Regions from separate parts of the Nonomuraea longicatena genome, predicted to be linked through region 1. Evidence: riboswitches for the same ligand, from Rfam matches in the RefSeq annotation. Region 1 holds a riboswitch; the other holds the start of a gene.
What was found. A riboswitch is a leader RNA that binds a small molecule or an ion and turns the genes downstream of it on or off. The one in region 1 is predicted to bind glycine.
Positions count from the first base shown of each region.

Region 1 (4,407 bases):
GCCGCTGCGGATCTCCTGCTCGGTACGGCCGAACGCCCTCTCGTTGGCCAGCATGAGCCCGGAGATGGACAGCCCGGTGTTGGAGCAGTGCTTCAGCAGTTCCTCGGCGGTGGTGAAGGGGTAGGGCAGGACGGTGTCGTCGGGCTTGATGCGGTCGGCGCCGGTGGCGTTCTCGTCGACCACGAAGCCGCCGCCGACCGAGTAGTAGATCTTCTCGCGCAGGACGGTGCCGTCCTCGGCGCGGGCGGTGAAGCGCATCCCGTTGGGGTGGCCGGGCAGGGAGATCTTGCGTTCGAAGACGAGGTCCTCGCCGACGACGAAGGGGATCTCCTTGGTGCCGTAGAGGCGGACGGTGCCGGAGGTGCGCATCTCGGCGAGTCTGTCGTCGACGGTGTCGACGTCGACCAGTTCCGGCTTCTCTCCGGACAGGCCGAGCAGGACGGCCTTGTCGCTGCCGTGGCCTTTGCCGGTCAGGCCGAGCGAGCCGTACAGGATCGCCTCGACGCGAGCGGTGGCGTCGAGGAGGCCGTCGGTGTCGAGACCTCGGGCGAACTTGTGGGCGGCGGCCATCGGGCCGCCGGTGTGCGAGCTCGACGGACCGATGCCGATCTTGAAGAGGTCGAAGACGCTGATCGCCATGGGATGCGCCCTTCCGCGCTGGTGGTGCGCCGGGGCCCGGCAGGGCCCCGGCATGGTGGGTCAGGACTCGGCGGAGGTGAGGGCGGCGTACTCCTCGGCCGTCAGGAGGTTCTCGGGGTCGCCCTCCAGGCGGATGCGGAACATCCAGCCGTCGCCGTACGGGTCGCTGTTGCAGAGTGAGGGGTCGTCGACGACGGCCCGGTTCACCTCGATGACCTCGCCGCCGACGGGGGCGTAGATCTCGCTGACCGACTTGGTCGACTCGACCTCGCCGATGGACTCGCCTTCCTCGACGTTCACACCCACCTCGGGAAGCTGGACGAAGACGACGTCACCGAGGGCGTCGGCGGCGAAGGCGGTGATCCCGACGGTCAGCGTCAGGCCGTCGTCGAGGCCGGCCACCCACTCGTGCTCCTTGGTGTAGCTCAGCTCGTCAGGGATGTTGCTCACTTACTTCCTCCTGTAGAAAGGCAGCTCGACCAGGTCCACGCCTTCGTGGCTGCCTCGGATGTCCACGGCCAGTCCTTCGGTGACTCCAGTGTCCACGTAGGCCATCGCGATCGGCTTCCCGAGGGTCTGGGAAGGCGCTCCGCTGGTGACCTCGCCGACGACGGCGCCGTCCTTGGTCACGGGGTACCCGTGGCGGGGCACCCTGCGGCCCTGGGCGACGAGTCCGACCAGGCGGCGCCGGGGCGGAGTGTCCTTGACCGCCTCCAGCGCCGCCCGGCCGACGAAGTCTCCGGGCTTGTCGAATTTCACCACTCGTCCCAGTCCCGCGTCGAACGGGGTGAGGGCGGTGGACAGCTCGTTGCCGTACAGCGGCATGCCCGCCTCCAGGCGGAGCGTGTCGCGGGAGGACAGCCCGGCGGCCACCAGCCCGTACGGTTCCCCCGCCTTGGTCAGCGCGTGCCAGAGCGAGACGGCGTCGGCGTTCGCGACGAACAGCTCGAATCCATCCTCACCGGTGTAGCCGGTGCGCGCGATGAGCGCCTGGGCTCCGGCGACGGTGCCGGGCAGTCCGGCGTAGTACTTGAGGCCGGGCAGGTCGGCGTCGGTGAGCGTGGCGAGGATCTCCTGCGCGCGCGGTCCCTGCACCGCGATGAGCGCGTACTGGTCGGAGCGGTCCTCGACGGCCGCGTCGAAGGCGCTGGAGCGGGTGGTCAGCTCACGGGCGACGAGTTCGTAGTTGGAGGCGTTGGCGACGACCATGAACTCCTCGTCGCCGAGGCGATAGACGATGAGGTCGTCGAGGACGCCGCCCTCGGCGTTGACGATCATGGTGTAGCGGGCGCGGCCGACGGCGAGGGCGGACAGGTGGCCGACGAGGGCGTGGTCGAGGGCCTGCCCGGCCTGCGGGCCGGTCACGAAGATCTCGCCCATGTGGGAGAGATCGAACAGTCCGGCTGCGGTGCGTACGGCGGTGTGCTCGATGGACTCGCTGCCGTAGCGCAGGGGCATGAGCCAGCCCGCGAAGTCGGTCAGTGTCGCGCCGAGACTCTCATGGATGTCTCGCAGCGGCGTCGGTCGGGACATGTGCGCACCTCAGGGCAGGATCGGATGCCAGCATCCTCCCCCTCTGTCATGGTTGCCTGAGAGCTTCGCCCGGGTTTTGCCGGACTTTCACCTTCGGCGAGGTCGCAAGGACCTGCTTTCCAGAGGCCACCTCGCCCGCGCGGTCCTTTGCCTTGAGAGGTTCGCGGGGAGGGCTTGCTCCTTCAGGGTTCCTGACCGGGTGTCAGGACGCTCTCCCGCGTGGGTTCATCGGTGCCACCGCCAGCCTAGTGCCGCCATGGGGGTGTTGTCGCGTTCAGGATGTGCTGTCCACGAACTGGGAGGCGTACTCCTCGGTGGGCGGAATGTTGGTGATGATGTCGATGAGGAGGCCGTTGGGGTCGGCGACGATGAAGTGTCGCTGCCCGAAGTCCTCGGTGCGGAGGTCGAGTTCGGCTTTCAGGCCCTCCTTGACGACCAGGCGCTCCCATTCGGCGTCCACGTCCTCGACCTCGACGTTGAGCAGGACGCCCTGGGCGGTCTTGCGGTAGGCGGCGGGCACGGTGGGGTGGGCGTGGTCGAGCAGGGCCAGTTCGTGGCCGCCACGTCGCAGGCTGACGTACCAGTCGGCCTCGAAGGTGATCTCGAAGCCGAACAGGTTCACGTAGAAGTCGCGCGACTCCCGGATGCGGGAGGTGCCGATCACGGGGTAGAGGCTCTGGAGTTTCACGGTGAATCCTTTCACATACCGCTGGTATGCGAGTAAGCTAGTTCGCATACCAGCGGTATGTCAAGGAGGAGTCCATGCCGAGCACGCGAGCGGAACAGCGGGCCCAGACCAGGCGCGCCCTGATGGCCGAGAGCAGGCGGCTGTTCGCCACCGAGGGGTACGCCGCCGTGGGCCTGTCGGAGATCGTCTCGGCCGCCGGGGTGACCAAGGGCGCGCTCTACCACCACTTCGCCAGCAAGGCCGAGCTGTTCGAGGCCGTGCTCGCCGAGGTCCAGCAGGAGGTGGCCGACCGGGTCGCCACGGCCGCCGACCGGCAGTCCGACCCGTGGGAGCAGCTGACCACCGGCTGCCGCACGTTCCTGGCGGCCAGCACCGCGCCGGAGATCCAGCGGATCATGCTCATCGACGGCCCGGCCGTACTCGGCTGGTCGCGCTGGCGCGAACTCGACGAGGCGGGCTCCGGACGACACCTGGAGGAGTCGCTGTCGGCCCTCATCGCGGCGGGCGTGATCACGCCGCAGCCCGTCGCCCCGTTGACCCGCCTGCTGTCCGGGGCCATGAACGAGGCGGCGCTGTGGCTGGCCGACTCCTCCGGCCCCGACGACCTCGCCGCCACCCAGGCCGCCCTCTCCCGGATGCTGGCGGCCCTGCGAACTTGAGACTGCGGGCTTAGTTCTTGCGCACGTGCAACCGGATGACCGTGCCCAGGTCGTCGTCGCGGACCTCGCGCCGGATCCGGCCGACGATGTCCTTGTCCAGCTTGCCGACCACCGCGCCGACGTCGGTCGTCGCCGGGCAGGTCAGGTTGACGCGGAGGCGGTCGGCGCGGCCCACCACCCGCACCACCGCACGGGACAGGCCCTCGACGTCCTTCAGGCCCACGCACAGCATGGCCGTGCCCGTGCCGTCGCGCGCGCCCCTGCGCCCCCAGCCGAGGCTGAGCAGCAGCCAGCGCAGCGTGGTCAGGGCCAGCAGTACCAGAGCCAGGGCCGTGAGCCACAGCGCCCACGGGTGGGCGGCGACCGCGTCCGCGCTCTCCTGCGGCAGCAGCTTGGCGCGCGGCGCCTGGCCCGGCAGCTTGGACTGGCCGCGCAGGTAGGCGTACACGCCGACGGCGAGCAGGACGAGGCCGACGACCGCGAGGCCGATCCGGTTTCCCGAGTACTGCTTCATCTACAGCCCCCTCCGGCGCAGCCGTACGACGACCTCGCCCGCGCACAGCGCGCCGAGGCCCGCCAAGCGGTCGCCCACGGCGGTGCCGACCTGCCTGAGCATGGCGCCCGAACTCTCCGGGCCGGTGACGACGGTGACCTCGATCGTGCGCTTGCGCAGCCGCACGCGGGCGTGGCCGACGCCGTCCACCGCCTGGGCGACCGCGCGGACCGTACGGCGCAGGCCCGAGCGGGTGATCCCGATGACGATCAGCGGGTCGCCGGTCTCGACCGGCACCAGCCTGGTACGGCCCGGCAGCACCGCGAGCCCCAGCATCACCGTCCCGGCGACGGCCACGACCAGCGCGACGAAGGAGATCTCCCACCACGTCGTCC
Region 1 covers NZ_BAAAHQ010000063.1:24,569-28,975, reverse strand. Annotated here, with positions in the region: gene ABD120_RS38465 (L-serine ammonia-lyase) at 1-639, opposite strand, end outside; gene gcvH (glycine cleavage system protein GcvH) at 700-1,089, opposite strand; gene gcvT (glycine cleavage system aminomethyltransferase GcvT) at 1,090-2,172, opposite strand; glycine riboswitch at 2,206-2,302, opposite strand; glycine riboswitch at 2,303-2,400, opposite strand; gene ABD120_RS38450 (VOC family protein) at 2,447-2,860, opposite strand; gene ABD120_RS38445 (TetR/AcrR family transcriptional regulator) at 2,935-3,519, shown strand; gene ABD120_RS38440 (hypothetical protein) at 3,530-4,033, opposite strand; gene ABD120_RS38435 (DUF6286 domain-containing protein) at 4,034-4,407, opposite strand, start outside.

Region 2 (4,407 bases), on a different contig from region 1:
CACCTTGGCGATCTCGCCCCGGATGGCGACCATCGCCTCGGCGAAGCGGTCCAGTTCGCCCAGGTCCTCGCTCTCCGTCGGCTCGATCATCAGCGTGCCCGCCACCGGGAAGGACATGGTGGGCGCGTGGAAGCCGTAGTCGATGAGGCGCTTGGCGACGTCGTCGACGGTGACGCCGGTCTCCTTGGTGATCTGGCGCAGGTCGATGATGCACTCGTGGGCAACCAGCCCGCCGCGCCCGGTGTACAGGACCGGGTAGTGGGGGGCCAGGCGGCGGGCGAGGTAGTTGGCCGACAGGATCGCCTGCTCGGTGGCCGAGCGCAGGCCCTCGCCGCCCATCATGCGGATGTAGGCCCAGGAGATCGGCAGGATCCCGGCCGACCCGTACGGCGCCGCCGACACCGGCCCGACCGGCGAGCCGTCGCGCAGCGCGTGGCCGGGCAGGTAGGGGGTCAGGTGGCCGCGGACCGCGACGGGTCCGACGCCGGGCCCGCCGCCGCCGTGCGGGATGCAGAAGGTCTTGTGCAGGTTGAGGTGGGACACGTCGGCCCCGAACTCGCCCGGCTTGGCGAGGCCGACGAGCGCGTTGAGGTTGGCGCCGTCGACGTACACCTGGCCGCCCGCGTCGTGGACCTTGGCGCAGATCTCGGTGATGGCCTCCTCGTACACCCCGTGGGTCGAGGGGTAGGTGACCATGATCGCGGCCAGGGTGTCGCGGTGCTTGGCCAGCTTCGCGTCGAGGTCGGCGAGGTCGACGTTGCCGTCGTCGTCGCAGGCGACCACGACGACCCGCATCCCGGCCATGACGGCGCTGGCGGCGTTGGTGCCGTGCGCGGAGGACGGGATGAGGCAGACGTCGCGGCCGAGGTCGCCGTTGGCCCGGTGGTAGGCGCGGATGGCCAGCAGCCCGGCGAACTCGCCCTGGGATCCGGCGTTCGGCTGGATGGAGACGGCGTCGTAGCCGGTCACCTCGGCCAGCCAGGACTCAAGCGTGCCGATCAGCTCCAGGTAGCCCTCGGCCTGCTCGGCGGGCGCGTACGGGTGCACGGCGGCGAACTCGGGCCAGGTGATGGGCTCCATCTCGGTGGTCGCGTTGAGCTTCATGGTGCAGGAGCCCAGCGGGATCATGGAGCGGTCGAGCGCGATGTCCTTGTCCTGGAGCTTGCGCAGGTAGCGCAGCAGCGCGGTCTCCGAACGGTGGCTGTGGAAGACGGGGTGGGTGAGGTAGTCGTCGTCGCGGGCGAGCCCGGCGGGCAGGGCGCGCTCGTCGGCCAGATCCGACAGCTCGACAGGGATACCGAAGGCGGCGGCGACCCGCTCCAGGTGGGCGAGTTCGGTCTTCTCGTCGCAGGCGACGGAGACGTGGTCGGCGTCGGCCTGCCACACGTTGACCCCGCGCTTGGCGGCCTCGGCGACGACCTGGGCGGCGCGGCCGGGCACGCGGGCGGTCACCGTGTCGAAGAACACCTCGTGGACGACCTCGACCCGGCCCGCGCGCAGTACCTCGGCGAGGGTGACGGCGTGGGCGTGGGCGCGGCGGGCGATGCGGCGCAGCCCGTCGGGGCCGTGGTAGACGGCGTACATTCCGGCGATGACGGCCAGCAGCACCTGCGCGGTGCAGATGTTGCTGGTGGCCTTCTCGCGGCGGATGTGCTGCTCGCGGGTCTGGAGGGCCAGGCGGTAGGCGGGAGCGCCGTCGGCGTCGACGGAGACGCCGACGAGGCGGCCGGGCATCTGCCGCTGCAACCCTTCGCGCACGGACATGTACGCGGCGTGCGGGCCACCGAATCCGAACGGCACGCCGAAGCGCTGGGAGGAGCCGATCGCGATGTCGGCGCCCAGAGAACCGGGCGAGGCGAGCAGGGTGAGGGCAAGCAGGTCGGCGGCGGCCACGACGATCGCCCCGGAGGCGTGGGCACGCTCGGCGACGGCACGGAAGTCGCGCACCCGCCCGGAGGCGCCGGGGTACTGCACCAGGACGCCGAAGCACTCGGGCAGATCGCCGTCGAGGTCGCTGAAGACCAGTTCGATGCCGAGGGGCTCGGCGCGGGTGGCGAGGACGGCCTTGGTCTGGGGCAGAGCGTCGGCGTCGACGACGAACACGGCGCTCTTCGACCGGCCCGCCCGGCGGGCCAGCGTCATCGCCTCGGCGGCGGCCGTGCCCTCGTCGAGGAGGGAGGCCCCGGCCACGTCGAGGCCGGTGAGGTCGGAGACGACGGTCTGGAAGTTGAGCAGCGCCTCCAGGCGGCCCTGGGAGATCTCGGGCTGGTACGGCGTGTACGCGGTGTACCAGCCGGGGTTCTCCAGCAGGTTGCGCCGGATGACGGCGGGCGTGATCGTGTCGTGGTAGCCCAGGCCGATCATCGAGGTCATGACCTGGTTGCGGTCGGCCAGCGCGCGCAGTTCGGCGATCGTCTCGCTCTCGGTGGCGGCGGCCGGCAGCTTCAGAGGGTCCTTCACCCGGATGGCCTCGGGGACGGCGACCGCGACCAGGTCGGCGACGGACTCGAAGCCCACCGCCTCCAGCATGCGCTGCTGCTCGTCGGCGGAAGGGCCGATATGCCGGGTGGCGAACGGCGGGGCTGTCAGGTCGGTCATGAGGGTGCCCTCCCGGAGGCTGTGGAGACCAGGCTTGCGCGGTGGCCGGATCTCCCCCTCTGTCATGGAACCTGAGAGCTTCACCCCTCACGAACGGGGGCTTGCACCGTCGGTGAGGCGCGTCTGGCGGACGCGCCCGCTTTCCAGAGTTGCCTCGCCCCAGCGGTACCGGTTGCCTGAGAGATTCCGGGGAGGGTTGCTCCTTCGGCGCCCCGACCGGGTCGGGGACTCTCCCGCAGGGGGTCATCAGCCTTCAGGGCATAGGTTACTACTTACCCGATACGTCGGGCACGCCTGCGTTGTGCGAGTTCGTCACCTGGGTGGTCGGCCGGGTCGTCGTCACCGGCCGCCGCTCGTTCCCCCGGCAGCTCCGCGAGCGACCCCTCGACCTCGCGCCAGACGCGGCCGAGTGCGATGCCGAACACGCCCTGACCGCCCTGGAGCAGGTCGATGACCTCGTCGGCCGAGGTGCACTCGTAGACGCTGACGCCGTCGCTCATGAGCGTGATCTGCGCAAGGTCGCCGACACCCCGGTCGCGCAGATGCTGGACGGCCGTGCGTATCTGCTGCAGCGAGACGCCGGTGTCGAGCAGCCGCTTGACCACTTTGAGCACCAGGATGTCGCGGAAGCTGTACAGACGCTGCGACCCGGAGCCCTGCGCGGCTCTTATCGTTGGCTCGACGAGCCCGGTGCGGGCCCAGTAGTCGAGCTGCCTGTAGGTGATGCCGGCCGCCGCGCAGGCCGTCGGGCCCCGGTAGCCGATGTCAGCCGGCAGCGCGGACGGCGCGTCGTCGAAGAGCAGACCCTGCTCTCCGGCACGCTGCCGCGCACTCTCGCGCCGCACCGGATCTTCCTGGCCGGCCGTCTTTCCCTCGCCGCTGCTGACCGCCACGCGGACCTCCGGCTTTCTCTCATCCCATGGCCTGATCTGGGGGTTCGTAAAAGGGCGACCACGGGTTTCACTTGCACCGTAGGACCGTGACCAGGCACAGTCAACGATCCGGCTCGGCGCGTCGTGAAGCGTAAATGCACTGAAATACCTACCCCGCCCTGCCGAAGTCCTCGGGCGAGATCGTGTCAAGGAACTCCCTGAACTTCTCCACCTCGTCCTCCTGGTCGTCCGGGATGATCACCCCGGCCTCCTGGACGACCTCCTCGCTGGCGTAGATGCGCGCTCCGGTGCGCAGAGCCAGGGCGATGGAGTCGGACGGCCTGGCGCTCACCTCGACCCCGTTGGAGAAGACCAGATCGGCGTAGAAGATGCCGTCGCGCAAAGCGGTGATGTTGATCTCGCGCAGGCCGACGCCCAGCGCGCTGAGCACGTCCCTGAACAGGTCGTGGGTCAGCGGCCGCGGGGGCGGCTCCTCCGCCTGGGCCAGCGCGATGGCCGTGGCCTCGGTCATGCCGATCCAGATGGGCAGGAACCGCTCACCGTGCGCCTCCTTGAGGAGGACGATCGGCTGATTTGTGGGCATTTCTACGCGAACGCCCACTACCTCCATCTGCAACACGAGCTGCTCCGTATCCGACACCTGACGGCACTTATGCAATTCAACGTAACACCCACCGGTGCCCGAAGGGTCCGCCGGTGACCTACTCGTGAACTCACCGGCCCAGAACATCCTTGATGCCGACCCTGAACAACGCGGCGTGCAGGTCCAGCAGCAGCCTCGACAGTTCCCTCGCGGCCTCGTCCGCGTGGCCGATGGCGCCGGGAGCGCGGCGCTTCAGGATGGGTGCGACCGACTGCTCCACCAGCCCGCTCTCCCGCTCCGCCGCGGCCTTGACCGCGCGCAGGTGGCGGGCGT
Region 2 covers NZ_BAAAHQ010000025.1:41,599-46,005, reverse strand. Annotated here, with positions in the region: gene gcvP (aminomethyl-transferring glycine dehydrogenase) at 1-2,598, opposite strand, end outside; glycine riboswitch at 2,752-2,844, opposite strand; gene ABD120_RS24460 (MerR family transcriptional regulator) at 2,871-3,491, opposite strand; gene ABD120_RS24455 (bifunctional nuclease family protein) at 3,640-4,110, opposite strand; gene ftsR (transcriptional regulator FtsR) at 4,205-4,407, opposite strand, start outside.
Region 2: it holds a riboswitch for glycine, as region 1 does, so the genes downstream of both, gcvP (aminomethyl-transferring glycine dehydrogenase) here and gcvT (glycine cleavage system aminomethyltransferase GcvT) in region 1, are expected to answer to the same signal.